Regions from separate parts of the Kocuria sp. WRN011 genome, predicted to be linked through region 2. Evidence: riboswitches for the same ligand, from Rfam matches in the RefSeq annotation. Region 2 holds a riboswitch; each other region holds the start of a gene.

Region 1 (9,652 bases), on a different contig from region 2:
GACCGACGGCGGTCAGCGCGGCGACAGTCCAGAACGAACACGCGACAAATGCGCCTTCCTCGGCCTCCATCCCGCTGTAGCGGTACATCAACGGCCCTCGACCAAGTTCTTGCCGGAGTGCGGCAATGGTCGATTCCATCTTCGGGCCGCGGTCGAAGCCGGTCATCGCGTGCAACAGTACTGACGCATCGAGCTCTTCGGTCCCCGGGTACCAGACGTATGCTCCCCGTTCCGGATTCCAACATTTGGTGTCGATCCACGTCCTGATGCGCTGTTGTTCGGCCCGCCAGCGATCCACACAGCCGGAGATGTGACCGTCCTCCGCCAGCCGCACGGCACAATCCAACCCGTGCCAGCACCCCATTTTGGAGCTTGTGTAATGGCGGTGTTCGGGCAGTTCCCACATCCCCGAATCGGGGCGCCGCCACACGTCGCAGATCGCGTCCGCGAGATCGGCCAACATACGGGCAGTGGCCGTGTCCAGCACGTTACCGCCTGCCACGTAGCGGTGCGCCACGTCGAACACGTCCCCGTAGACACCCAGTTGTAGTTGGTCGGCCGCTTCATTGCCCGCCACGACCGGGCCGATACCGCGCCAACCTGGAACGTCGTACTCTTCCATGCGCGCTTCGGGGACTTCGCCGTCCAGACGGTTGAGCACGTGTAGGTGGGGCACCTGGGCCCGTACCAGCCGAAGCAGCCAGGACACTTGGGCGTGCACGTCCTCCTGCTCCCCGAGCTGCAACAAAGATTGCAAGGAATAGGTGGCGTCACGAATCCAGGCAAAGCGGTAGTCGTAATTCTTGGTGCCCGCCATGTTCTCGGGCAGGGATGTGGTCGCGGCCGCTGCCACGGACCCTGAAGGACTGTGGCTCAATAATTTGAGCACCAGGGCACTGCGTTGGACTTCCTCACCGTAGGGTCCGTCGTAGTCGAGCAGATCCCCCCACCGCCGCCACGTGTCCCGAGTCATGTCAAGGTTCTTGCGGATCTCACGTGGAGCCGGTAGCCGTAGGGGTTCGCCGTGCGTGGCCACCACCGCGAGCAAGTGCTGCGAACCAGGGGTGGTTCGGAAGGATCCCGACATCTGCTGTTCCTCGATCGTGCTCTCACCCACGTGTTCACCGCACACCCCCACCGAGACCTGATTGGTGCGCAGCACGGGCTTGCCCGCTGTGACATCAACCCAGGGAGAGACCGTGTTGAGCATGGTTCCCGGGGCCACACGCCATCGCATGGGAACAGTTCCCTCCAGGCCTTGCACCGCCCGCGCGAGTTCGTTCCAGGGCAGTCGCCCGGTCGAACCAACGTTCAACGAGTCGGTGACCTGCACCCTCCCCGAGGGAGTGGTGTACGTGGTCTGCAGAATATTGGTGCCCGAGAGATACTCACGTTCGACCTCGAACCGTTCGTCCGGACATAGTTCGATACATCCGCCGTGCTCTGCATCCAGCAATCGCGCGAAAGTGGGGGCCGAATCCAAATCAGGAATCGGGTACCAGTCCACGGATCCGTCATGGGAGATCAGAGCAACCGTGCGACCATCACCGACCACCGCATAGGAGCGCAGATCCACGTACCCATTGCACCGGGGTGACAGCTCGTTAACCGACACCGCGTTGCACCGCGTTGCATTCATCCGACTGCTCCTCACATCGCGCTCATCACATACATCAGTGTGCTGACCATCGTAGGAGAGCCCCGACCGCCGGGCCACTTCGGCGCCTCCATCAGCCCGGAACGAGACGGAGTCACACGGCCCCGCACCCAACAGTCACCGGTCCGGGGACCCGTCACTTCACACGCTGCCATGGTCGAGCTTGCAGACCGATAGGATGGGCAAGGATTAGCTCGAATCTCAGGAGTTGAAATGGCCCGTATCGTGGTTGATGTTATGCCCAAGCCGGAAATCCTTGACCCGCAGGGCAAGGCGATCGCCAACGAACTGCCCCGCATTGGGCTGGACGGATTCAGCGAGGTCCGCCAGGGCCGCCGCTTCGAACTCACCGTGGACGGTGAGGCAACGGACGAGGTACTCGCCCATGCCCGCGAGGCCGCCGAGAAGCTGCTGTCCAACCCGGTCATCGAGGACGTCGTGAACGTGTCGGTGCTGGACCAGGAGAACTGATCGTGGCCCAGAATCTGACCGCCGACCAGACCCCCCTGATCGCGGATCTGTCCCAGCCGGCGCCGAACGCCGCGTTGAAGGACATCCGCGTGGGCGTGGTCACCTTCCCGGGCACCCTGGACGACCGCGACGCCATGCGCGCCGTGCAGATCGCCGGCGGCACCGCGGTTCCGCTCTGGTACGCGGACGAAGACCTGCAGAACGTGGACGCCGTGATCCTGCCGGGTGGCTTCTCCTACGGGGACTACTTGCGCGCCGGCGCCATCGCGCGCTTCGCGCCGCTCATGGACAAGATCATCGACGCCGCCAATTCCGACGCCGCTCTGCCCGTCCTCGGCATTTGCAACGGTTTCCAGGTACTCACCGAATCGCACCTGCTGCCCGGTTCCATGATCAAGAACGAGCAGTTGAAGTTCCTCTGCCGTGATCAGGCGCTGCGCATCGAGAACGCGGATACTGCCTGGACCGGCCGTTACGAGCAGGGCCAGACCATCGTGGTACCGCTCAAGAACCAGGACGGCCAGTACGTGGCCGATCAACGCACCCTGGACGAGCTCGAGGCCGAGAACCGCGTTGCTTTCCGCTACGTGGGCGGCAACCCCAACGGCTCACGCAACGACATTGCGGGAATCACCAACGCACGCGGCAACGTGGTGGGTCTCATGCCCCACCCGGAGCACGCCGTGGAACCCGGCTTCGGTGCGGACTTCTCCGGTTCCGGTGATGTGGACATGCGCCACGGCACCGACGGCCTGGACATCTTCGTGTCCGCTCTGGAGTGCCTGACCCGCTAGCGTCCGCCAACCGGGCGGCCCTTCTGTGGACCTCATGGTTCACTGACCCGCTGACCGGCTGGCCCCAACTTCATCAGACATTCTTCGTGTGAGCGCCGGGAACGCACCGTACGCGCCCACCACCACGGCAAGGGATTCTCGTAACCGACATGAGCGAAACTCACTTCAATCTGGACACTGTTGAGCACGCCGCCGCCACCCCGAACACCGAGCTGCCCTGGGCCGAGCTGGGGTTGACCGAATCCGAGTTCGATCGGGTCAAGGAGATCCTGGGCCGCCGCCCAACCGCCGCCGAATTGGCCATGTACTCGGTCATGTGGTCCGAGCACTGCTCGTACAAGTCCACCAAGGTGCACCTGCGCCAGTTCGGCGACAAGGTCACGGAAGAGATGCGCAAGGACCTCATGGTGGGCATCGGCGAGAACGCCGGCGTCACGGACATCGGTGACGGTTGGGCCGTGACCTTCAAGATCGAGTCCCACAACCACCCGTCCTTCGTGGAGCCGTACCAGGGTGCAGCGACCGGCGTGGGTGGCATTGTCCGCGACATCATTTCCATGGGTGCCCGCCCGGTGGCCGTGATGGATCCGCTGCGCTTTGGCGCCATCGACCACCCGGACACCCAGCGCGTGGTGCACGGCGTGGTGGCCGGTGTGGGCGGCTACGGCAACTCGCTGGGTCTGCCCAATATCGGCGGTGAGGTGGAGTTCGATCCCTGCTACCAGGGCAACCCGCTGGTCAATGCCCTGGCCGTGGGCGTCATGCGCCACGAGGACATCCGCCTGGCCAACGCCTCGGGTACAGGCAACAAGGTGGTGCTGTTCGGTGCACGCACGGGCGGCGACGGCATTGGTGGCGCCTCCGTGCTGGCTTCCGAGTCCTTCGACGATTCCAAGCCCTCCAAGCGCCCCGCTGTGCAGGTGGGGGACCCGTTCGCGGAGAAGGTCCTGATCGAGTGCTGCCTGGAGCTGTTCAAGAGCTCCCTGGTGGAGGGCATCCAGGACCTCGGTGCCGCGGGTATTTCCTGCGCGACCTCCGAGCTGGCCTCCAATGGTGACGGCGGCATGCGCGTGGACCTGACCAAGGTGTTGTTGCGCGACCCCACCCTGACGCCGGGCGAGATCCTGATGTCCGAATCGCAGGAACGCATGATGGCCGTGGTGACCCCGGAGAAGGTCGAGGTCTTCGAAGCGGTCATGGCCAAGTGGGACGTGGAGTACTCGTGGATCGGTGAGGTCACCGACACCGGCCGGTTGATCATCGACTACCAGGGCGAAGTGATCGTTGATGTGGATCCGCGCACCGTGGCCCACGACGGCCCGGTCTACGAACGTCCCTACGCTCGCCCTGACTCCCAGGACCAGCTGCAGGCCAACCACTTCACCGGCTCTCCCGAAGACGCCTCCCGCCCCTCCGGTGCGGAGCTGCGCCAGGCCGTGTTGGAACTGATGGCCTCACCCAACCTGTGCTCCAAGGACTGGGTCACCAGCCAGTACGACCGCTATGTACAGGGCAACACCGCCATGGCCATGCCCGATGACGCCGGCGTGATCCGCGTTGATCAGGAAACCGGCCTGGGCGTGGCCCTGTCCACCGACTGCAACGGCCGCTACACCCGCCTGGACCCGTACGCCGGTGCGCAGCTCGCGCTCGCCCAGGCCTACCGCAACGTGACCACCGCGGGAGCTCGCCCCGCGGCCGTCTCGGACTGCCTGAACTTCGGCTCCCCCGAGGACCCGGACATCATGTGGCAGTTCGCCGAAGCCGTGCGTGGCCTGTCCGACGGTTGCCAAGAACTGGGCGTGCCCGTCACGGGCGGTAACGTCTCGCTCTACAACCAGACCGGCGGCGTCGCCATTAATCCCACCCCGGTGGTCGCCTTGCTGGGCGTGCTCGACGACGTCGCTCGCCGCACCCCGTCCGGGTGGCGTGAGGACGGTCAGGCCATTTATCTGCTCGGTGAGACCGCTGACGAACTGGACGGTTCCGAGTGGGCCCGCGTGCGGGGTCACCTGGGCGGACAACCGCCCGCGGTTGATCTGAAGCAGGAGCGTATCCTGGGGGACATGCTCGTCAATATGTCGCGGGACGGCATGATTGACGCAGCACACGATGTTTCCGAGGGTGGCTTGGCCGCGACCCTGTCGGAGATGGCCCTGCGCTTTGGCGTGGGCGCACGGATCGGCCTGGGGGAAGTTGCCGATCGGGACGGCGTGGACACGTTCACGCTGCTGTTCTCCGAGTCCCAGGGGCGGACCGTAGTGGCCGTTCCGCGTTCGGAAGAGGTGCGCTTCAAGGACATGTGCACCGTGCGCAACTACCCGTTCGCGCGCATCGGCGTGGTGGACGCGGAGTCCGGAGCCCTGGACGTCCAGGGTGAGTTCTCCGTTGATCTGGAGGCCTTGCGAGAGGCCCACAGTGCCACCCTGCCCAAGTATTTCGGTTGATCATAAGGACAGACACCATGACTGAGGTTCTTGAAGAGCTCAGCCCGGAACGATCGATTCGTACCGAACGTCTCTTGCTGCGTCCGTTCACCCAGGACGAGCTTGAGTCGATCGCAGAATCAACGGACCTGCCACAGTTCGCCCAGGGGTTTCCGACTCCCGAGGATCAGGACTGGGCTCAGACCGCGTTGGATGCCGGCAGCTATTTCTTCACCGAGACCATGTACTCGATGTTTGCCATGGTGGACGCGGCATCGGGTCAGATTATCGGCATGGCAGGTTTCGTAGGCCCGCCCATCGACAACGAACTCGAGGTCGTAGGGTCCGTTGTGCCGAACCGACAGAATCAGGGGTACGCGGGCGAGGTGCTCCCCTACTTGGTCGAGCTGGCCTTCCAGAATTCCCAGGTCAACGCGGTGAACGCTTCCGTGCCGTGGGGTAATCAGCCCGCATGTCGGCTGCTCCTCACGCACGGTTTTGAGGAGCGCCCGAGCGGCGGCTCCGAATCCACGTATGTGCATGTCCGCCCGGAGACGCATTGAAGCAACTGAGTTAGCCGGCTGATGTTCCCCTGGACCCCCTACGAACTGTTCTCCCCGGACACTGTCCCAGAGTGGATCCTGGTGATCCTGGGTGTCATCGACCTGCTGGTCCGAATCGTTGCGCTCGGCTGGATCCCGCATAACCGCAGGCCCTCCGTCGCCTTGGCGTGGCTGCTGGCCATCTTCCTCCTGCCCTACGCGGGGCTGTTGTTGTTCCTGGTCGTTGGTTCCTCCCGTCTACCGCGAAAGCGGATGGAGAAGCAGGCCAAGATGAACGACATCATTCGGGAGAACACCCCGGAGGACTTCGCCCTGGGCGAGGAGTTCCATCACCTGCCCGAGTGGGTCACCACGACCGCCAAGCTGAACTACCAGTTGGGCGCACTGCCCATGGTGGGCGGCAACGGCTTCGACATCCTCACGGACAACCATGACTCCATGGCGCAGATGGCCCGTGACGTGGACCGCGCCACGGATTATGTGCACTTCGAGTTCTACATCGTGGCCACGGATCGGGTGTCCCAGGTCTTGCTGGATTCGCTCGTTCGGGCCCACGAACGCGGTGTGAGGGTGCGCATCCTGATCGATCACGTGGGTTCGCTGGGCTACCCCGGCTACGCGGAACTGGTCCGCCGCTTCAACGCCTCCGGCATCCCCTGGCGACGCATGCTGCCGATCCGCCCGTGGCGAGGTGAGTGGCAGCGTCCGGACCTGCGCAACCACCGCAAGATCCTGGTGGTGGACGGTTCGATCGCCTACACGGGTTCGCAGAACATCATTCATCGCTCGTACAACAAGAAGAAGAACGTCCGCCGCGGCCTGGAGTGGAAGGATCTGATGATCCGCTGCTCCGGCCCCGTGGTTGCCGAGCTCAACGCGGTATTCGTTTCCGACTGGTATTCGGAGACCGACGACCTGCTCCTGGACGAGGCCACCGAGGTCCTCACGGACGTCGAAGGCCCCGTGTATGCCCAAGTGGTCCCCTCGGGACCCGGGTTCGAGACCGAGAACAACCTGCGCCTGTTCAACCACCTCATTTACAACGCCAACCGGCGCGTGGTGATCTCCAGCCCGTACTTCGTACCGGACGAATCCCTGCTGCACGCGCTCACCACCGAGGCGCAGTCCGGGGTGGACGTGGAGATTTTCGTGGGAGAGTCCTCGGACCATTTCCTGGCACAGAACGCCCAGAATTCCTACTATTCCGAACTCGCCGAAGCCGGGGTCAAGATTCACCGCTACAGCTCCCCCACGGTGCTGCACGCCAAGTTCGTGCTCGTGGACGACCTGATCAGCGTGATCGGTTCCTCCAACATGGACGAGCGGTCCTTCGCCCTGGACCTCGAGGTGTCCGTGATGATCGTGGACCAGGGTTTCCACGACCGCATGGAGGAAGTGGTAGAGGAGTTCAAGGCCTCCTCCACGCTGCTCGACCTCGATCTCTGGAACAAACGCCCCATGCGGCAGAAGTACGTCGAGAACGTCTGCCGCCTCACGTCGGCTTTGCTCTAACACCGACGACACCGCTGCCGCGACCTTTTCGAGCGAAAGGTCGCGACAGCGGCGTCGTCGTTCTTGAGGCTGTTAGCCCACCAGCTCGCGAGCGGCGGTGTCCGCCACGGACGGCTTGTCGGCGTACGCACCGCGGTACTGCGCTGCCGGGTGGGTGTCCATGACCTGGGGCTGGCCGGCGCCGTAGAGGGACTCGCGCAGGGTGGAGCCTTCGTACTCGGTGCGGTAGCGGCCGCGCTTCTGCAGCTCGGGAACCACGTACTCCACGAAGTCCTCGAAGGACCCGGGGCTCACGTGGTAGGCCAGGTTGATGCCGTCCAGACCACCCTCGTCGACCCAGGTCTCGAGCTGATCGGCCACGGATTCCGGCGATCCCACGATCACGTCACCCATGCCGCCCAGAGCACAGTGCTTGGCGATCTCCTCGCGGGTCCACTTCTTGTCCTTGGACTGCAGGGTGAACGGGGTCAGGAAGGACTGGATGGAGTCGGTCTTGATGTAGTTCAGGGCCTCGTCCTCGTCGAACTGGCTCAGGTCCACGCCGGACCAACCGCCGATGATCGCCTGGGATGCCTCCAGGTTCACGTAGGAGAGGTACTCCCGGTACTTCTCTTGGGCCTTCTCCTCGGTCTCGTCCACGACCACGGAGAGCATCGCGTAGATCTTGACGTCGTCGCGGTGGCGGCCCTGCTCCTCGGCCTGCTCGCGGATCTTGTCCGTGACGTAGCGGGTGAGATCCGGACGCAAGCCGCCGATGAACACGGCCTCCGCGTGACGTCCGGCGAACGCCTGGCCCCGCGAGGACGCACCGGCCTGGAAGATCAGCGGGGTGCGCTGCGGGGACGGCTCGGTGAGCGCGGCACCCGGAACGGTGAAGTACTTGCCCGAGTGCTGAATCGGGTGGACCTTCTGGGTGTCAGCGTAGACGCCGGCCTCGCGGTCCTTGACCACGGCGCCGTCTTCCCAGGAACCCTCCCAGAGCTTGTAGCAGACGTCGAGGAATTCCTCGGCAATCTCGTAGCGGGTATCGTGCTCGATCTGGCGCGGCAGACCCTGGTTCTCCGCGGCGGAGGGCAGGTACGAGGTCACCACGTTGAAGCCCACGCGGCCCTTGGTCAGGTGATCGAGCGTCGCGTACTTGCGGGCCAGGGTGTAGGGCTGCTCGTAGGTCACCGCGCTGGTCACGCCGAAGCCCAGGTGCTCGGTCACGGCGGCCATGGCGGAGATCTGCATGAACGGATCGTTCACGGGAACCTGAGCGCCGTCCGACACGGAGGGTGCGGCAGAGTTCTTGTAGATGTCGTAGATGCCCACCACGTCCGCCAGGAACAGGGCGTCGAACTTGCCCTTCTCCAGCGTCTTGGCCAGGTTGGTCCAGTACTCGATGGTGTTGTACTCGGTGGCCTTGGACCGCGGATGACGCCACAGACCGAAACTCTGGTGGTCCACGCACGTCATGTCGAAGGCGTTCACGGAAATCCGCTTTTTGCTCATGTGTGCCCCTTTGGGTCGAACCCGACCCGCGCCCCGTGCACCACCTGCGGCGGCCTACTCTGCGGGTCCAGCGCGCTTGTGTGGCGCCGTACTTGCCACATGCGGTGTGCCATGCGGCCCGATCCTCACCTGGGGCACCCCGCTACGGGAGAGGGTTGCCGTCCGACAAGCCAGGGCTGTGCGTCGGAACTCATGATCGTTCTGCGCCCCACTGTACCGTTTCCGTGGCCCCTCCGGCGGCTCGTGAAACATAATGACCGAGCTGATTCACAGTGAGACGATGGTCATATGAGTGATCGCCACGTCAACGATCCGGACCAGATTCGCGAGCTACTCGCGACCCCGGGGCGGTGGGCCATTGTTGGGCTGTCCACCAACCGCACGCGACCCGCGTTTGCGGTGTCCCGCCGGATCCGTGACGAGTTCGGGCAGCAGATCATCCCGGTCAATCTGGCGGGCGAGGACGTACATGGCGAGACGGGCTATCGATCGCTCGAGGACATCCCGGGGCACGTGGACGTGGTCGACTGTTTCGTGAACTCCAGCCGCGTGGGTGAAGTGGTGGATCAGGCGATCGACATTGGTGCCGGAGCGGTGTGGATGCAGCTGGGTGTGACCGATCAGGCCGCTGCCGAACGGGCGAAGGCCGCCGGGGTGAAAGTGGTCATGAACACCTGCCCGCTGATCGAGGCCCCGCGGGTTCTGTAGGGCCCGCGGGTTCTGTAGGTGCGGTGG
Region 2 (9,652 bases):
TCAAGGGCGTCACCAAGCGTGAAGGCCGTTCCACCGCGGAGGGCATCATCGTCGCTCGCGTCGAGGGCAACGTCGGCCACATGGTCGAGCTCAACTCCGAAACCGACTTCGTGGCCAAGTCCGGCCCGTTCGTCGAGTTCGGTGCCAAGGTTCTGGACGCAGCCGTTGCCGCTGACGCCAAGGACCTGGACGAACTGCTCGCTGCTGATTCCGAGGGCAAGCCCGTGTCCGAGCTCGTGACCGAGACCGGCGCACTGCTGGGCGAGAAGGTCGTCGTGCGTCGCGTGGCTCGCGTCCAGGGCGATCACGTGGCCGTTTACCTGCACAAGACCTCCAAGGATCTCCCGGCGCAGGTCGGCGTGCTGTTGGCCGTGTCCGGTGAAGGCGCCGACATCGACCAGGCCGCTCACGACGTGGCTGTGCACACCGCCGCCATGTCCCCGAGCTTCCTCCACGAGTCCGACGTTCCGGAAGAGACCGTCGAGAACGAGAAGCGCGTGGCCGAAGAGACCGCACGCAACGAGGGCAAGCCGGACAAGATCATCCCGAACATCGTTCAGGGTCGCCTCAAGGGCTTCTACAAAGACGTCGTTCTGGTCGATCAGGACTTCGCCAAGGATTCCAAGAAGTCCGTGGGCCAGGTGCTGTCCGAGGCAGGCGCCACCGCCACTGCCTTCGCGCGTTTCCGCGTGGGTGCCTGAGCTAGCTAGTTAGTTAGGCAACCTCCGCCGACGCCGCTCGCGAGCGGCGTCGTACGAGGTCACCTCGGCGGGGTGTCACCGAGCAATCGGTGGCACCCCGCCGTTTCTGTATGCTGTAAAGCGGTCTGCCACATTCGGGCCCGCACCTCGACCACGTATTTTTCGGGAGGATCTATGCCCACCACCAACGAATCCGAACTGCACGACGAAGCCGTGCGGTTGAGCCGGGATCCCCGGGTCGAGCCCAAGCGCCGCAGGGTGCTGTTGAAGCTCTCCGGTGAGGTCTTCGGCGGCGGGCAGGTGGGTCTGGACACCACCGTGGTCCGTCGGATTGCCGAGCAGATCGCGGCCACCGTGGGCCAGGTGGAAACCTCCATCGTGGTGGGTGGTGGCAACTTCTTCCGTGGCGCCGAGCTCTCCCAAGCCGGGATGGATCGCTCGCGCGCGGATTACATGGGCATGCTGGGCACCGTGATGAACTGCCTGGCGTTGCAGGACTTCCTGGAGCAGTGCGGGGTCGATACCCGCGTGCAGTCGGCCATCAAGATGGAACAGGTGGCCGAGACCTACATCCCCCGCCGTGCCATCCGCCACATGGAGAAGGACCGCGTGGTCATCTTCGGCGCCGGTGCAGGGCTGCCGTACTTCTCTACAGACACCGTGGCCGCCCAGCGAGCACTCGAAGTGCACGCAACCGAGGTTCTGATGGCCAAGAACGGTGTGGACGGCGTGTACACGGCCGATCCCCGCAAGGACCCCACCGCGGAACGCCTGACCGCTCTGACCTACGACGAAGCCCTGGCACGCGACATCCGCGTGATGGATCAGACCGCTTTCAGCCTGTGCCGCGACAACAACGTGACCATGCGCGTGTTCGGCATGGAGGGTGAAGGTAATGTCACCCGCGCGGTACTGGGGGAGCAGATCGGCACGCTGGTCACCCCGTGAATCGTTAGTACTTGCATCCACCGATAGAGTGGAAGCTAGTACCGCAGTCCGCCAGCGCCCCTGGCTTTTCCACGTATAAGGAGCAAAACACGTGATTTCCGAGATCCTTTCCGACGCCACCTCCCGGATGGCCAAAGCGGTGGATGCGGCCAAGACCGACTTCTCCACGGTTCGCACCGGTCGCGCGAACCCGGCACTGTTCTCGAGCCTCACGGTCGAGTACTACGGCACGCCCACTCCGCTGCAGCAGCTGGCGTCCTTCCAGACGCCCGAGGCGCGCACCCTGCTGATCACTCCCTACGACCGCTCCGCCCTCAACGACATTGAGAAGGCGCTGCGCGATTCGGATATCGGAGCCAACCCCGCCAATGACGGCAACGTGATTCGCGTGGTCATGCCGGAGCTCACCGAGGAGCGCCGCAAAGAATACGTCAAGGTCGTTTCCACCAAGGCCGAGGAAGGCCGCGTGTCCGTGCGCAACATCCGTCGTAGCGCCAAGGAGGCCATGGAAAAGGCCATCAAGGACGGCGACGTGGGCGAGGACGAAGGCAAGCGCGGCGAGAAGGACCTCGACGCCGCCACCAAGAAGCACATTGACCAGATCGATGAGCTGCTCAAGAACAAGGAAACCGAACTGCTCGGTGCCTGATGGCGGCAGCTCATACCCCTCACGGATCTGACAACCGTTCATCCGCCTCTCCCCAGGGACAGGCGGATGAACGGCATGACCCGGCAGGTAAACCCTCCCGGATCGACCTGCTCAACACGGGCACACTGAGAGAAGTCATCAAGCGGCCTTGGACACGCAGCGACGAACACCGCGCGCCGTCCAAGGCCGGACGCAATTTACCGGCGGCCATCGCCGTTGCACTGGTTCTGATTGCCACCCTGTTGGTGGGACTCTACCTCTTCCCGATCGTCCTCGCGCTGCTGGCCGGCACCGCCGCCGGGATTGGCGTGTGGGAGATCGCACGTTCGCTGAGCTACCGGGGGATTCGGATCCCCAGGGTTCCAGCGGTGATAGCCGCGGTGCTCATGCCTCTGGCGGCCTATCAGGGCGGCGCGCAGTATCTCTCATTCGCCATGGTGCTCTCAGTGACGCTCGTCGTGTTGTGGCGAGCCTTCGGGCCCAAGGAGGGCATGCTGCTCTCCATCATGGGGTCGGTCTTCGCCTTGGTGTGGGCATCGTTCCTGCTGAGCGCTGCTCTGCTGCTTTATCACTCCGACGACGGACCCTTCAAGATCCTCACCGTCATCCTGCTCGCGGTCAGCTCGGACACGTTCGGCTACGCGGTGGGTGTCGTGTGGGGTAAACATCCCATGGCACCCAAGATCTCGCCCAAGAAGTCCTGGGAGGGCTTTGCCGGATCGGCCGGTGGTGCCATGATCGTGGGCGTTCTGTGTTCGGTCTTCCTACTGGGGGACGCTTGGTGGCAGGGCATCATTCTCGCCCTGGCAATCGTGGCCGTTTCCACCCTGGGCGACTTTTCCGAGTCCATGATCAAGCGTGAGCTGGGCATCAAGGACATGGGCACGTTGCTACCGGGGCACGGGGGAGTGATGGACCGCATCGATTCCATTCTGTTCGCGGTCATGACCGGCTACGTGATCTTCGAGTTATTCGCCCTTCTGGGATAGGCATTGGCCCCGGCTGGTCGGGGCGCGGAGCGGAATCGCTTCGGCAGTTGGAAAGGTACACACCAAAATGACCGAGAACACGTTGGGTTCCTCCGCCGCTGATCAGCCCACGCAGGCGATCGACGGACTGGACACTCGAACCAAGGCCCAGCAGGTCCCGGGCGGCGACGGCGCCCCCAGCCACTCTGCTGCCGCCCCCCAGGCGGCTGCCCCCACTCAGGAGGCCACGCAGGCTTCGGCTCCGGCTCGCGAGACGGCGGGCCGCAAGTTCATGCGTGTCGAGGATGAACGCTGGGGTTACGATCCCGCCGAGGTCGACGACTTCCTGGACCGGGTCGACGCCGTTCTGGCCACCACGGCGCGCGATCTGCAGTCCGCGCCGGGCGTAGGTAGCCGGCAGGTGCGCGAGCGCGTGTTCGATCGTGTGCAGGGCGGTTACGATCCGGCTCCGGTGGATGCCCGGCTCGACGAGCTCGAAGACGAGCTGGCGGATCGAGAACGTGAGGCCTTCATCTCGGAGCACGGTCCCGAGCGCTGGGAGGAGCACCTGGAACTCATGGGTCAGACTCTGCTCGGACGCCTGAACCGGCCCCACGGGGAGCGGTTCCGCAGGCCTTCCCAGCGCAAGCAGCTCGGGTATTCGGTCTCTGACGTGGATGTGCTGTGTGACCGGATCACCGAGCACTTCCGTTCCGACGAAGCTCTTGATCCAACACTGGTGCGCAAGGCGGTGTTCCGTCAGGCGCAGGGTCAACGATGCTACGAGGAACAGCAAGTCGATGCGTTCATGGACCGGGTCGTGGAGCTCATCCTGGCATTGCGCTGACTCCCAGACTTCCGCGCGTTTGTATACAAAGCGGGCCTAACTACCGAAATATTCGGAAAGTTGGGCCCGTTTTTTCGTCTTTTTTCGCGTTGCTGTTGTGTTTGTGGATACAAGGAGCCTAATGTGGTCCTCATCACACAAGGAGGCTTTCATGGCGTCTACGCCCCCTGTCGACTCGGCCAACTCCACGGCTTTCGACTTCACAGAAGCTCAGCGCTCGGATCAGTTCCAGCAGCTGCGCAAAACTCACCGTTCTTTCGTCTTCCCCATGGCCGTGGCGTTCCTGGTCTGGTACCTGCTCTACGTGGTGCTTGCCATTTACGCCCCTGAGTTCATGTCCCAGCGCATTTTCGGGAATGTGAACCTCGGGCTGCTCCTGGGGCTCCTACAGTTCGTAACCACCTTTGGCATCACCGCTGCGTACGTGTCCTTTGCCAACCGGAAACTTGATCCCCAGGCCACAGCGTTGCGTGAGCACCTCGAGGCCGCCGGTGCGGGACGAGGAGAAGCGTAAATCATGATCAACATCACTAATGCGGCACTTCCGGCGATCCATGCCGCCACTGACACCGAAACCGTCGGTACTCCGTGGATCAACATCAGCGTGTTCCTGGCATTCGTCGTGGTCACGCTGGTCGTCGTAATCCGCGCTTCCAAGTCGACATCCACGGCGGCCGACTACTACGCGGGCGGCCGATCGTTCTCCGGTACCCAGAACGGCCTGGCCATTGCGGGCGACTATCTCTCCGCGGCATCGTTCCTCGGCATCGTGGGGGCCATTGCGTTGCAGGGTTACGACGGGTTCCTGTACTCCATCGGCTTCTTCGTCGCGTGGCTCGTGGCCCTGCTACTCATCGCCGAGCCGCTGCGAAACACCGGTAAGTTCACGATGGCGGACGTGCTCTCCTTCCGCCTGCGTCAGCGTCCAGTGCGCGTCGCGGCGTCCATTTCCACCCTGGCCGTGACCTTCTTCTACCTTCTGGCGCAGATGGCCGGCGCGGGTGCTCTCGTGTCGCTGCTGTTGGGCATCGGTTCCAAGACCGGTCAGTCACTGGTCATCGTGGTTGTGGGCATCATCATGATCGTCTACGTCTTGGTGGGCGGCATGAAGGGCACCACGTGGGTCCAGATCATCAAGGCGTGCCTGCTGGTCACGGGTGTTGCCGTGATGACCGTGTGGATCCTGGCCATGTTCGGCTTCAATTTCTCGGCCATCCTGGGCGCCGCAGTGGAAACCAATAACAACCCCGCCATGCTGGATCCGGGACTGAAGTACGGCTTGAGTGAGATCACCAAGATCGACTTCATCTCGCTGGGCCTGGCTCTGGTGCTCGGTGCCGCCGGTCTGCCGCACGTGCTCATGCGCTTCTACACGGTTCCCACCGCCAAGGAAGCACGCAAGTCCGTGGTGTGGGCCATCACCCTGATCGGCTTGTTCTACCTTTTCACTCTGGTGCTGGGTTTCGGCGCAGCCGCGTTGATCGGCTCCGACCGGATCTTGAATTCCCCCGGTGGCGTGAACTCGGCCGCTCCATTGCTCGCCTACGAGCTGGGCGGCTCCATCCTGATGGGTTTGATCGCCGCAGTGGCCTTCGCAACCATCCTTGCCGTCGTCGCCGGTCTGGCCATCACGGCCTCAGCGTCCTTCGCGCATGACATCTACACATCCGTGATCAAGAACGGCAATTCCGACCCCAAGCAGGAACTGCGCGTCGCCAAGACCACCGTGGTCATCATCGGCCTGGTGTCGATCGCCGGCGGTATCGGCGCCCAGGGTCAGAACATCGCGTTCCTGGTGGCACTGGCCTTCGCGGTCGCCGCATCGGCCAACCTCCCCACGATCCTGTACTCGCTGTACTGGAAGCGCTTCACCACCCGCGGTGCCGTGCTGTCCATGTACGGAGGTCTGATCAGCTCCGTGGTTCTGATCATCTTCTCGCCGGTGATGTCGGGCGCTGAGACGTCCATGATCCCGGGTGCAGATTTCGCCATCTACCCGCTGTCCAACCCGGGCATCATCTCCATTCCGTTGTCGTTCCTATTGGGCTTCCTCGGTTCCATGTCCGAGCGTCGGCCGGAGGATCCCAAGAAGCAGGCCGAGATGGAAGTTCGTTCCTTGACGGGCGTTGGTGCTGAGAAGGCAGTCGATCACTGATTGAGTGTCCTGACGATTTCTCCTGTAACCTGATAGGAAGCTGGCAGTCAGTACGCTGACCAAGGCATACGAACGCGACGACCTCGTGTTAAAGCAAACAGCTAAACTGGAGGAATCATGGGCATTATTAGCTGGATCGTCCTGGGCCTGATCGCTGGCGCACTCGCCAAGCTCATCATGCCGGGTCGTCAGGGTGGCGGCATCATCGTCACCATCATCCTGGGCATCATCGGTGCCATCCTGGGCGGCTTCCTGGGCAGCCTGGTGGGCATCGGATCCTTGGAATCCGTGTTCGACATCGGAACCATCATCACCGCAATCGTGGGCGCACTCATCGTGCTGTTCATTTACGGTGCAGTGACCGGCCGCAAGGGCGCTCGTCGCTGATCCACGGCATCACTGAACGAGGGCGTCACCTCCGGGTGGCGCCCTTGTTGTATGTGCTGAGCTCCTCCGATCCACGAGATACTGGTGACCATGTCCGACGCACCCCTGACCATGACCCCCGAACTCGACAGCGCCACTGGCAAGCATCCCCGGCGCGTGGTCATTCTGGGTTCCACGGGCTCCATCGGTACGCAAGCGCTCGACGTCGTCGCCTCCGCGCGTGGCCTGCGGCGACCGGGCGAGGGCGACGCCGCCGCGGGGCACCCGCCGCTGTCGGTCACGGCCTTGGCCGCCGGAACGTCCAACCTGCCGGTGCTGGCGGAGCAGGCCGTCCGAGAACGTGTGGCCGCGGTCGGAACCAGTGGCACGGCCGACCACGCCCGGCAACTGAAAGAACTCATTGCCCAACGAGCCTCGGGGGAGGGCCTGACAGGCTTCACCCCCGAGATCTTCCACGGGCCTGAGGCCGCAACGTGCGTGGCGGAACACTCGGACTGTGATGTCGTTCTCAACGGCATCACCGGGTCCATCGGACTGGCTCCCACGCTCGCCGCATTACACGCGGGGACGCCCGTGGCGCTGGCCAACAAGGAGTCCCTCATCGCGGGCGGCCCGCTGGTCAAACAGGCCGCGGCCGCCACCGGCCTGGAGACCCCGCTGATCCCGGTGGATTCCGAGCACTCGGCTCTGGCGCAGGCGCTGCGGGGAGGCCGTTCGAGCGAAGTCGACCGATTGATCCTCACCGCCTCCGGCGGACCCTTCCGAGGGATGTCCCGGGATCAACTCACCACGGTCACGCCCCAGCAGGCGTTGAAACACCCCACATGGGACATGGGGGTGATGGTCACGACCAATTCGGCCACCATGGTCAACAAGGCGCTTGAGGTCCTGGAAGCATCCTTGTTGTTCGACGTTGCCCTGGACCGGATAGACGTGACCGTGCACCCACAGTCCGTGGTGCATTCCATGGTCCAGTTCGTGGACGGTTCCACCCTGGCCCAGGTATCACCGCCGGACATGCGACTGCCCATTGCCCTGGGTATGGGGTGGCCCCACAGAATTCCCGGCGCGGCGGTGTCGTGCGATTGGACGCAAGCGGCGCACTGGACCTTCGAGCCGCTGGACACCGAGGCATTCCCCGCCATCGAGCTGATGAAGCATGCCGGGACGCTGGGCGGCACCTGGCCGGCCGTGTTCAACGCGGCCAATGAGCAGGCCGTGTACGCCTTCCACCGGGGTGAGGTGAACTTCACGACCATCGTGGACATCGTTGCGGTGGTCGTGAATGAACACGAGGGCGACACGACCCCGCGGCTCGAGGACGTCCTGGGCGCCGAGGGCTGGGCCAGGAACCGGGCGGATCAGTTTATTGCGCAGCGTTTCAGCGCACGCTGATCACCGCCGGCCCCATGTTAGGCTTGGCCGCGGATGACGAGATCCGGCGTCAAGCTCTGGCTGGCCGGACGGCAACCCTCTCCCGTAGCGGGGTGCCCCAGATGACCATCCGGCCGCGGTTAACGTAGCTCCCGGCAAGTGCGGTTTCCCGAATCAACTAGCACGAGCCTTGCAACTGCGGTGTGTCCTCGGACGTACCGCTTTCAGTTGTTAATCGCCCAGAACATTTCACACCTCGGAAAGGCACATCGTGCGATCTCACCGTTTGATCCCCCTTGCGCTGGCCACCACCATCGGCCTCACCTTGACCGCGTGCGGCGGCGGAGATTCTGAATCCTCCGATCCTGCTGCGGACGGCACCGTCACCATTGGCATCGTCGGCTCGGAGCCCGCTCACGACGCGCTCAAGGAAGTCGCTGCCGAGAACGACATCACCGTCGAGTACGTGGATTTCAGCGACTACAACCAGCCGAACCCCGCCACCAAGAGCGGCGACGTGGACATGAACTGGTTCCAGCACACCGCGTACCTTGCTGACTACAACAACAACTCTGGTGACACCATCACACCGGTCGGGTCCACCGCGATTTACCCGTTGGGTATGTACTCCAGCAAGTACGACTCCCTGGACCAGATCAAGGACGGCGACGAGATCGCGATTCCCAATGACTCGATCAACCTGGGTCGTGCACTGAACCTGCTCAAGCAGGAGGGGCTGGTCGAATTCACCAAGGACACCATTGCCCCGACCGAAGGCGATATCGACACCGAGAAGTCCAAGGTCTCTGTGCGTCCCGTGTCCGCCGAACAGACTGTTTTGTCAATGGATTCCGTGGCGGCTTCCGTGATCAACAACGACTTCCTGGGCCGAGCGAACATCGATCCCAAGTCCGCTCTCGCATCGGATGATCCGAAGCAGGACAGCGCCAAGGTCTTCAACAACCTGTTCGCTGCTACCGAGGCCAACGCCGACAACGAAACTCTCAAGAAGGTTGCAAGCTTCTACTACGACCCCAAGGTCTTGAAGGCCGAGGACGAGGAGAGCAAGGGCACCGCTGTCCCGACAGAGGTGGACCAGCAGGAACTCAAGGATCTGCTGACGCGGTATCAGGAAGACCTGAAGGAACAGACCCAGTGACGGAAGTATCCAGTGAGCGCACCCTGGTGCGCTTCCGGGACGTCAGCAAGGTCTACACGGGCGGATCCAAGCGCGCACCGCGAGTGGTCAACGCCGTGGACAGCGTCACCCTGGACATCACCAAGGGCGAGATCTTTGCCGTGATCGGGTACTCCGGAGCCGGCAAGTCCACCCTCGTGCGATTGATCAACGGTCTGGAGCCCATCAGCTCCGGATCGCTCGAGGTTGCGGGTAACCGGGTGGACGGTAAGTCCGAGGTGCAGTTGGCACCCATCCGCCGCAAGATCGGCATGATCTTTCAGCAGTTCAACCTGTTCAACTCGCGCACCGTGGCGGGCAATATCGAGTATCCGCTCAAGCGTGCCGGGTGGAAGCCCGAGGAGCGCAAACGGCGAGTGACCGAGCTGCTGGACTTCGTGGGACTGACGGACCGTGCCAAGAACTATCCCGAAGAGCTGTCCGGT
Region 3 (9,652 bases), on a different contig from region 2:
GCCCTGGTCCGACTTGCGGACGAAGCACACGGCCGTGAAGGACACGACGGAGAGCAGAGCGATGTAGAGGCCAATGGTCCAGGACTGGCCAGTTTCGTTCAGCAGCAGTTGGGCGATCAAGGGGGCAAATGCGCCGCCAATGATGGATCCGAGTGCGTAACCGATCGAGATGCCGGAGTAGCGGACACGAGCCGGGAACATCTCCGCGTACATCGCGGACTGAGGGCCATAGGACGGGCCCAGGCCGATGGTCAGGATGAAGATCGCCGCCGCGAACAGTGGCAGCGATGCCGTATTCAGCATGAACCACATGGGGATGGCCCACAGGATGATGAACGCGTAACCCAGCTGGAACGTCAGTTTTCGTCCGATCTTGTCTGACATCCAGCCGCCGAGCATCGTGAAGATCAACCAGCCGATGCCCCCGATCAGGGATGCGACCAGGGTTTCGGATCGGGGCATACCCAGGACCGTGGCACCGTAGGACGCGAAGAACGCGATCACTAGGTAACCGGCGGCGTTGTTGGCGGCAAAGATCAGGGCGGCCAGGGTTACTTCGCGCTTGTTGGTGCGGAACAACTGGCCCAGCGGAGCTGAAGACTCCTTGGCGCGCTGCTGCATGGCAACGAACACGGGAGACTCATCCACCGCGCGGCGAATCGCGTAGCCAACACCGATCAGCACGATCGAGAACAAGAACGGAACGCGCCAGCCCCAGGACTCGAACTGCTCGGGGGTCAGCAGGGATGTCACGCCGAACATGAACAGGGTGGCCATCAGCATGCCCAAGGGCACGCCGATCTGCGGGTAAGCCCCGAACAGGCCGCGCTTGTGGTTGGGGGCGTGCTCCACAGCCATCAGGGCCGCGCCTCCCCACTCGCCACCGGCTGAGAAGCCCTGCAGGACGCGCAAGCAGAGCAGAATAATGGGCGCCGCAATACCGATCTGTTCGTAGGTGGGAAGCAGGCCGATCAAAGTGGTGGCCGCGCCCATGCCGAACAGCGTCAGCACGAGTGTGATCTTACGACCGTACTTATCGCCGATATGGCCAGCCACGATGGCGCCCAGCGGACGGAACAGGAAGCTGATGCCCAGGGAAGCCCAGGCGACGATCTGTCCCACAGCCGGATTCTCAGCGCCTGCCGGGTTGAAGTAGTGCGTGGCCAGGATGAAGGCCGCTGCCTGAGCGTAAATGAAGAAGTCGTACCACTCGATGGTTGTGCCCACCAGGGTGCCGGCGAGAACCTTGCGCTCTTCGCGGGACATGGTGTGCGCCTGCTGCTGTGCGGGCGGGGAAGCTGCGTTTGTAGCCATGGAAGCTCCAGGATCATGAGTTGCGCGGTCCGGGCCCGGCAAGATCTGTGATTACTGACCGAATGGTCGTTGGAATAGATAGTACTGATGATCGTGACTCGCGTCACTACCTCCGCGCAAAATTATCAAAGGTCTGAGGAAACACGTGTGAAGCTCTGTCTCGGGTGCCGTGCTGACCAGTCTCTTCCCCTGGGCGACGACCTTCCCTCGGGCGTCCAATGAGCCATTTCATTCGGTCTTACTGTGTGGTAGACCCGGTTACTCTGCAGTACGGTCGCATCAAATGGTTGCGCGGGGTCTGGTCCCGCGTTCCGAATTTCGCAACCAGGCTCAGCAGCGCGGATCAACCGGTCACCTAGCGCAACTGCTGATCCAACCAGCACATCCACTGGGCTCGACGGTCTGGGTGCCTGAGGTCGTCCCAGGTCAGCACTCGCACCTTCCATCCAGCATCACGAAAGCGTTCGAGCCTGTAGTTCTCGTCCCGGTAGATCTGAGTGTCGATTGCGTGGTCATTGCTGTTGTATTCGAGGGCCGTCCGCTTGGCGACCCATGCGAGGTCGGGGAATCGTTCCCGGCCATCCAGCATCACCAGTGGGTTCATGCTGGGCGGCGGGAAGCCGTTCTTGAGGACCAGCAATCGAGTCAACGTTTCGGGTGAAGACCACGTGCGTTCCACCGCGTGGCTCAGAAGTCTGGCGATTCGACAGGCGGAGCGTGAGCGTGGGGGAAGCAGGGCGAGAGTCCGCGAGATTTCTTCACGGTCGAACGGTTTCAGCCAGATCTTGTTGGTGACCTGGATCCGGTGCGCCAGCAGGTAGTCCAAACAGGCAATGATTCGCCACGCGGACAGGTAAGGGGCGGCCACGGTCAGTGCTTCGATCGGATGGGTGAGGGCGCACTCCGATGGACCCAAGTACGGGTTCAGCCCATAGGACTTGGTCATTGTGGCACCACCCAGCTCTGACGTGGGGCGGTAACGGTTCCAGGCCAGGTGGGGTGAGCCCATGGCGCTCACAAAGGCGCGTGCTCGCGGAGCGGGTTCGTGTCCGAGCGTCGGATTGATCCAGTGTTGAGTGGAGTCGACGGGCACCTTGTACAACCGCAATGCGTGGAGGCCGGTGATCGGCAAGCCGCTCATGTTCCGCCGGAAGTGTCGGTGCAGCAGCACGGAGAGCATCGCGGGTTCGTAATGCTCTGGCTTGTGGAACCAGTATCCGCGGGTCAGGCGCACCATGGCGGGGTCCGCGTTGAGCTGAGGAGCGCGCAGACCCCAGTCGACCGTCGGCAACACATCTGGCAACGGGTCGAAACTCAGTACTCGAGCGGCTTTCATGACCGCGACTGTAGGCGGTCTCGGGGTCGGTCAGTTCGAGTTATCCACAGTCACTTCTGCCGACTGTGCTAGCTCTCCGGTTGAGCCCCACCATTTCATCCTGCCTTACTGTTCGGTAGGGCGGGTTACTTTGCCGTAAGGCGGCATCAGATGGTCGGCCGCGATGGCCGGCTGAGCTGCGACGCCGGCCGGACCCGGCGGACCCGGCGGGCGGGGAGGCGGCGTGGCCCTAGGCGGCAGCGGGGGCACTAGCGGTGGGGTGGGGAGGATGAGCCAGGGTGATGGGGGCGGGAAATGAGGGGGCAGAGGCGGGTGGCGCGAGCGGCGTCGTCGTCGATTGATTGCCGACGCCGCTCGCGAACCTTGCTAGAACAAGCGCTCGGTCGCGAGGCGCGCGCCTTCGACCAGGGAGCCGAGCTTGGCCAACGCGATCGAGGGGTGGAGGCGACCGCCCAGGCCACAGTCAGTGGAGGCGATGACGTTCTCGCGACCCACCACGGACGCGTACTGCTCGATGCGGTCGGCCACGAGCTCCGGGTGCTCCACCACGTTGGTCGAGTGGGAGACGAAACCGGGGTAGACCACCTTGCCCTCGGGGAGCGTGTGGTCCTTCCAGACCTTCCACTCGTGGCCGTGGCGGGGGCTGGACGCCTCGAAGCTGTAGCCGCCCGCGTTGATGGTGAGCATGAGGTCCACCAGGTACTTGAACTCGAGGTCTGTGGTGTGCGGGCCGTGCCACGAACCCCAGCACAGGTGGAAGCGGATCTGGTCCTCGGGGAGGTCGCGCAGGGCGTAGTTGAGGGCGTCCACGCGGATCTTGGTGAAGGCCAGGTAGTCCTCCACGGTGGGCTCGGGGTTGATCTGGTCCCAGGACTCGGCGATGGAGGGGTCGTCGATCTGAACGGTCAGGCCGGCATCGATGATGGCCTTGTACTCCTCGCGCATGGCGTCCGCGCAGGCGTACACGAGCTCTTCGTCGGTCGAGTAGTACTCGTTGCGGACACGTGCGCAGGAACCCGGGGACAACGCGGCCACGAAACCCTGCTGGGCTCCGGTCTCGGCCATCGCGTCCTTGAGACGGCGGATGTCACCGGCCACGGCTTCCTGACCGGCGTAGGTCAGCGGCCCGGTGATCTTGGGCTGGGCGACCGAGGCGCGGTGCGCGAGAACTCCGGCCGTGGGGTCCTCGTAGGCGTCGCGGAAACGAGCGCGGTCGCGGCGGTCCGGGAAGCTGGTCAGAACGATGTTGCCGGGGGAGGAGCGCTTGACCTCGGCGTCCTGCCAGCGGTCCTCGTTGGTGGGGGTCAATCCGCCCAGGCGGGAGAACGAGTAGTTCCACCACGCGCCGTAATCCACGGAGGAAGACATGGTGTGGCCGTATTCGCCGTCGTTGACGATGTCCAGGCCGATCTCGCGCTGCTTGCGAACGATGTCGATCACGCCGTTGTCGAGCGCGGCATCCAACTCCTGGGCGGTGGCTTCACCCTCCTGGAAACGCTTGTTGGCCTCCAGTAGATCGGGAGTGCGGGGCAGCGATCCTACGTGGGTGGTCTGAATACGATCGGTGTTCTGAGGCATGAACTAGCAGTCCTTTCCATCGGTCCTGGCGGTAGCACCGTGGGCTGAATCCCGGGTTGCTGCGGCGTCAACGAGCCAGATCTCTCGGCCGCTCTGGATGGGTACCCATTCATCAAACATCATGGGTGGGTGGTCGGGCCAATTGTGGCGCGCGTAATGTGTGGGACGTAGATCACCCATTACCGAGGAGTTGGGGCATGTCGGACAGCACGCTCAAGGACAAGAAGGCACTGGTCACCGGCGGGGCGAGTGGCATCGGCGCGGCAGCGGTTCGGGCCCTCGCGCAACGCGGCGCCCACGCGATCGTGGCCGACATCGACCCTCAGGCCGCCGAGGCCATGGCGCAAGAAGTCGGGGGCGAGGCATGGGCCGTTGACCTCACCGACACCGCAGCGCTCGCGGACTTGAGTCTCGACGTGGATGTGCTGGTCAACAACGCCGGGATTCAAAAGGTCACGGCCGTCCAGGACTTCGATCCCGCCGACTTCCACCGGATCCTCACGCTCATGCTCGAGTCCCCGTTCCTGCTGATCCGTGCCGCCCTGCCTCACATGTACGAGCGGGAGTGGGGGCGAATCATCAACGTGTCCTCGATCCACGGTCTGCGCGCCTCGGCGTTCAAGTCCGCATATGTCGCCGCTAAGCATGGGTTGGAGGGCCTGTCCAAGACCGTAGCTCTGGAGGGCGCTCCGCACGGTGTGACCAGCAACTGCGTGAACCCCAGCTACGTGCGCACGCCCCTGGTGGACAAGCAGATCAAGGACCAAGCGGCCACCCACGGAATCCCCGAGGACGAAGTGGTCGAGAAGATCATGCTCACCGAATCAGCGATCAAGCGCTTGGTTGAGCCGGAGGAGGTTGGCGAGCTCATTGCCTTCCTGGCCGGTCCCTCCGCCGGCATGGTCACCGGCGCTGCCTACACGATGGATGGCGGCTGGACGGCGTCCTAGCCAGATGGCACCGGGCGCTCCGGGCCGTCGCCCACGATCTGACCGTTGCGGGGTAGGCCGTCCGGAAATGACAGGGGTAAGCCAACAGCCTGAGCGAAATCCAGAGAATCGACCGCCTGCACATGCACGTGCGGTTCGGTGCTGTTCCCAGAATTTCCGAATTGGGCAACTGCGGTCCCAGCCTGAATGCTCTGGCCAACTCGAACCCTGATGCTGCCTTGCCGCAGGTGGCACAGTGCTACGTACTGGCCGCTGAAGGAATCCTGCACCACCACGTAATTTCCAGCCAACGCGCCCCATCCGGCGGCGACGCGGCAGGCTTGGGTCAGCGCGTAACCAACGGAGGACAACCCGCGGAAGGCGTCGTGATCTTCGGCGTGGTCGTCCGCCAGAACCACCGTGCCGGTCACGGGTGAAATGACCGGTTGTCCGAAACCGACGAACTTCTCGGGAGCCTCCGTGCGCAACAGCGACGTGCCAGTGAACCTGGCCGAACGGTTCTGTCCATCCACCGGCACAAAATCCATCGCGAAACTGGTGCCGAACCGATCGGTTCCGTGGCTCGGCACTCGATTCGCGGGGCTGTTCTGCACCAGGCACCGCCCGTGGAACGGATAGTCGAGTTCCATGCCCTTCATTCTTGCCCGTCCGGCGACTCGTGGGAATAGGCCACGACGCCGCTCACACACCCCGGCACGCACGGCGGGTGGGCCGAGCGGCGTCGGCGAACCATTTCGTCAGGGGTTACGACAAAGTAACCGGGTCTACTGCGCAGTAAGCCCTCATCACATGGTCCGGCCCGTACGCCACGCCGACGACGCCGCCCGCACACCCTTCCAGGCCCGGCACCCTACGCCGAGGGCGGCCCGGCACCTTACGCCGAGGGCGCCCCGGTGCGCAGGGCCGTGGACAATTTGTGCGCCTGATCGAGCAGCGCCGCGCCCAGTTGGGGGCGGCGTTCGGCGCGGAATCTTGATTCGATGCCGGTCAATGACAGGGCGTACCGGGGTTGTCCGGAGGCATCGAACACCGCGGCGGCCATGCCCCATGACCCTTCGACAATGCGTCCCGGATTCAGGGACCAACCGTGGTCGCGAACGCGTGCGACGAGTTTGCGGACGTGTGCGTCGCGGTGCTGAGAGCCGAGGCGTTGCCGTTCGTCCCGGGTGTCCGCTAGGGCGGTCTCGAGCTGATCCGGCGGGAGTTGACCGAGGATCGCGATCCCCGCGGACGCCACGCCCAGCGGGAGGCGGAGCCCTTCGTAAAGCACATGGGAGCGGACCGGAAACGACCCCTCGACGCGCGCCAGGCAGATGACCTCGTTGCCGCGGCGCGCGGAGAAGAACGCGGATTCACCAGTGGCTTCCGAGAGGCGCTGCAGGCACGGGGTGGCGAGTTCCTGTGCCGGATAGCGCTGGGCCGCCACGGTGCCCAGGATGTGGAGTTCGGGTCCGAGCGCCCAGTTGCCGTTCTCGGTGCGGTCGACCAGGCCTTCATCGGCCAGCGCCGTCAGGAGCCTATGGGTGGTGGGCCTGGTCAGTCCGGTGTGGAGCGCAATTGCCGCGGTAGAGCCAGCCGTTTCACTCGCGGCAACCGCCTGCAGGATGGCCGCCACCCGGGCCACGACCTGAGTGCCCCTCTGGGTATGCGGTGAGCGGGAGTGCGACGAGGTATTGGAATCCGGTGTCGTCATCATCGTCCCCTGGCTTGGAGCTGTCGCGAAGTTGTTCACATTATGGACAGACTAGACGCTGTTTTTCAGAATATGAGGACTTGACCGGAAGAATGCGGGCGCTCATTGACCAGGATGTGGGCGCTTCCTACGCTGAGATGGAGATCACACATTACGAAAGGGTGACCGTGTCCAAACTCAGAGACAACGTTGCCGAACTCCTGGCCGACACACTGCGGGACGGCATGACCCTTGCCGTGGGTGGCTTTGGCCTGTCCGGTATCCCGCGGGACCTCATCGAAGCGGTGAGGGACAGCGGCGTGAAAGACCTGACCGTGGTGTCCAACAACATGGGCGTGGACGGCAAAGGCCTGGGACTGCTGCTCGAGAACAAGCAAGTCACCAAGGTTTTGTCTTCCTACGTGGGGGAGAACAAGGAGTTCGCCCGTCAGTACTTGGAGGGTGAGCTCGACGTCGAGTTCACACCCCAGGGAACGCTTGCCGAGCGGCTGCGGGCCGGCGGTGCGGGAATCCCCGCGTTCTACACGGCCACCGGTGTTGGCACCTTGGTTGCCGAGGGCAAGCCGACCGCGGAGTTCGACGGCCGAACCTATGTTCAGGAACGCGGGATCGTCGCTGACGTGGCTCTGGTGCACGCGTGGCAGGGAGATACGGACGGCAACCTGATCTACCGCCGCACCTCGCGGAACTTCAACCCGGTGTGCGCTGCCTCCGGCAAGGTCACCTTTGCCGAGGTCGAGAACATCGTGGAACCGGGCGAGCTGGATCCGGACCACATCGTGACGCCCGGTGTGTACGTGCAGCACGTGGTGCAGTACTCGGGTGCTCCCAAAGACATCGAGCAGCGGACCACGCGACCGAGGCCGGGCGCGGCGACGTCGTCGGCCGAATCGGAAGGAGGCGCGGCATGAGCTGGACGCGCGACGAGATGGCGGCCATTGCGGCGTCGGAACTCAACGACGGCGACTACGTGAACCTGGGTATCGGCATCCCCACGATGGTGGCCAACAACCTGCCCGAGGGCGTGAGCGTGGTGCTGCAGTCCGAGAACGGTGTGCTGGGCATGGGGCCGTTCCCGTATGAGGGCGATGAGGACCCGGACCTGATCAACGCCGGCAAGCAGACCATTACTCTGCAGGACGGTGCGGCGATCTTCGACTCGGCCACGTCCTTCGGAATGATCCGAGGCGGCCACGTGAAGATGGCGATCCTGGGTGCCATGCAGGTCTCCGAACAGGGGGATCTGGCTAATTGGATGATCCCCGGCAAGATGGTCAAGGGCATGGGTGGCGCCATGGACCTTGTGGCCGGAACCCCGCGTGTGCTGGTCTTGACGGAACACGTGGCCAAGGACGGTTCGGCCAAGATCAAGCGCGAATGCGACTTGCCGCTGACCGGCGTGGGCGTGGTGGACCGGATTGTCACGGACTTGTGCGTCTTCGACGTGGAGGATGGCGGGTTGGTGCTGCGGACCCTGGCCCCGGACGTGACCGAAGAAGAAGTGGCAGAAAAAACCGAAGCGAAGTACCGGGTTGACCTTGTGGACGTCACCCCGGATTCCGTTCCCGTACAGGAGGACAAATGACCGAGAACGCCAATGATGTTGTGATCGTCAATGGGGCGCGTACCCCGCAGGGCAAGCTGATGGGCACGCTCGCGTCCCTGAGCGCGGTGGAGCTTGGGGCGCACGCCATCAAGCACGCCGTGGAGCGCTCGGGTATTGCCCCTGACACCGTGGATTACGTGTACATGGGCAACGTGGTGCAGGCCGGAAACGGCCAGAACCCCGCAAAACAGGCCGCCGTGGAAGCGGGTCTGCCCATGACCGTGCCCGCCATGACGTTGAACAAGGTGTGCCTGTCCGGGCTGGTCGCGGTGACCGAGGCGGCCCGCATGATTCGCGCCGGCGAGGCCTCCGTGGTGGTGGCCGGCGGCATGGAATCCATGACCAGCGCGCCGCACCTGTCCCTGGGCGCTCGCAAGGGCAAGGCCTACGGCGACATGACCCTGGCCGATTCGCTGGCCAATGACGGTCTGGTCGACGCCGCTTTGGGGGTTGCGATGGGCGAGCTCACCGAGACGGGCAATTCCGAGCGCTCGATCGGCCGCGAGCAGCAGGACCAGGTCGCGGCACGTAGCCACCAGCTGGCGGGTGAGGCGCAGTCCTCGGGTGTGTTCGCGGACGAGATCGCGCCGCTGGAGATCCCGCAGCGCAAGGGCGATCCGGTCACGGTGTCCGAGGATCAGGGTGTTCGTCCCGAGTCCACGGCCGAGGGCCTCGGCAAGTTGCGCGCTGCGTTCACCAAGGACGGCACGATCACTGCCGGTAACTCGTCCCCGATTTCGGACGGCGCCGCGGCCGTTGTGCTGACGACGCGCGCCTACGCGGAGGAGCACGGTCTGTCCTGGCTGGCCGTGGTGGGCAAGCCGGGTCAGGTTGCGGGTCCGGATACGTCCCTGCACTCCCAGCCGTCGCGAGCCATTGAGCATGCGCTGGAACGCGCTGGGTGGTCCGTGGATGAGCTGGATTTCGTGGAAATCAACGAGGCATTCGCGGCAGTCTCCGTGCAGTCGGTCGATGACCTGGGGATTCCGTTGGAGAAGGCCAATATCCATGGCGGTGCCATTGCCTTGGGCCACCCGATCGGCGCGTCCGGTGCTCGTCTGGCGCTGCACGCGGCTCTCGAGCTGGCACGCCGGGGTTCCGGCAAGGCGGCCGTGTCGCTGTGTGGCGGCGGCGGTCAGGGTGAGGCGTTGCTGTTGAGCCGCTAATGCAGTGAC

Evidence for each region. A riboswitch is a leader RNA that binds a small molecule or an ion and turns the genes downstream of it on or off. The one in region 2 is predicted to bind S-adenosylmethionine.
Region 1: linked by a shared signal. The riboswitch ahead of CKW39_RS00340 (LLM class flavin-dependent oxidoreductase) and the one ahead of CKW39_RS03165 (MetQ/NlpA family ABC transporter substrate-binding protein) in region 2 are both predicted to bind S-adenosylmethionine.
Region 3: linked by a shared signal. The riboswitch ahead of CKW39_RS00150 (cobalamin-independent methionine synthase II family protein) and the one ahead of CKW39_RS03165 (MetQ/NlpA family ABC transporter substrate-binding protein) in region 2 are both predicted to bind S-adenosylmethionine.

What each region holds. Positions count from the first base shown of each region.
Region 1 is NZ_NSGI01000001.1:72,026-81,677, reverse strand. Features, by position in the region: gene CKW39_RS00370 (glycoside hydrolase family 15 protein) at 1-1,639, opposite strand, end outside; gene purS (phosphoribosylformylglycinamidine synthase subunit PurS) at 1,871-2,128, shown strand; gene purQ (phosphoribosylformylglycinamidine synthase subunit PurQ) at 2,131-2,922, shown strand; gene purL (phosphoribosylformylglycinamidine synthase subunit PurL) at 3,072-5,369, shown strand; gene CKW39_RS00350 (GNAT family N-acetyltransferase) at 5,387-5,911, shown strand; gene cls (cardiolipin synthase) at 5,933-7,423, shown strand; gene CKW39_RS00340 (LLM class flavin-dependent oxidoreductase) at 7,496-8,917, opposite strand; SAM riboswitch class IV at 9,001-9,115, opposite strand; gene CKW39_RS00335 (CoA-binding protein) at 9,206-9,625, shown strand.
Region 2 is NZ_NSGI01000002.1:77,518-87,169, reverse strand. Features, by position in the region: gene tsf (translation elongation factor Ts) at 1-701, shown strand, start outside; gene pyrH (UMP kinase) at 876-1,649, shown strand; gene frr (ribosome recycling factor) at 1,741-2,298, shown strand; gene CKW39_RS03195 (phosphatidate cytidylyltransferase) at 2,298-3,287, shown strand; gene CKW39_RS03190 (DivIVA domain-containing protein) at 3,355-4,113, shown strand; gene CKW39_RS03185 (DUF485 domain-containing protein) at 4,265-4,627, shown strand; gene CKW39_RS03180 (cation acetate symporter) at 4,631-6,268, shown strand; gene CKW39_RS03175 (GlsB/YeaQ/YmgE family stress response membrane protein) at 6,386-6,655, shown strand; gene dxr (1-deoxy-D-xylulose-5-phosphate reductoisomerase) at 6,767-8,050, shown strand; SAM riboswitch class IV at 8,083-8,197, shown strand; gene CKW39_RS03165 (MetQ/NlpA family ABC transporter substrate-binding protein) at 8,301-9,188, shown strand; gene CKW39_RS03160 (methionine ABC transporter ATP-binding protein) at 9,185-9,652, shown strand, end outside.
Region 3 is NZ_NSGI01000001.1:28,146-37,797, forward strand. Features, by position in the region: gene CKW39_RS00140 (MFS transporter) at 1-1,314, opposite strand, end outside; gene CKW39_RS00145 (hypothetical protein) at 1,670-2,650, opposite strand; gene CKW39_RS00150 (cobalamin-independent methionine synthase II family protein) at 3,017-4,228, opposite strand; SAM riboswitch class I at 4,242-4,332, opposite strand; gene CKW39_RS00155 (3-hydroxybutyrate dehydrogenase) at 4,426-5,178, shown strand; gene CKW39_RS00160 (M23 family metallopeptidase) at 5,175-5,807, opposite strand; gene CKW39_RS00165 (IclR family transcriptional regulator) at 6,053-6,874, opposite strand; gene CKW39_RS00170 (CoA transferase subunit A) at 7,039-7,782, shown strand; gene CKW39_RS00175 (CoA transferase subunit B) at 7,779-8,456, shown strand; gene CKW39_RS00180 (acetyl-CoA C-acetyltransferase) at 8,453-9,643, shown strand.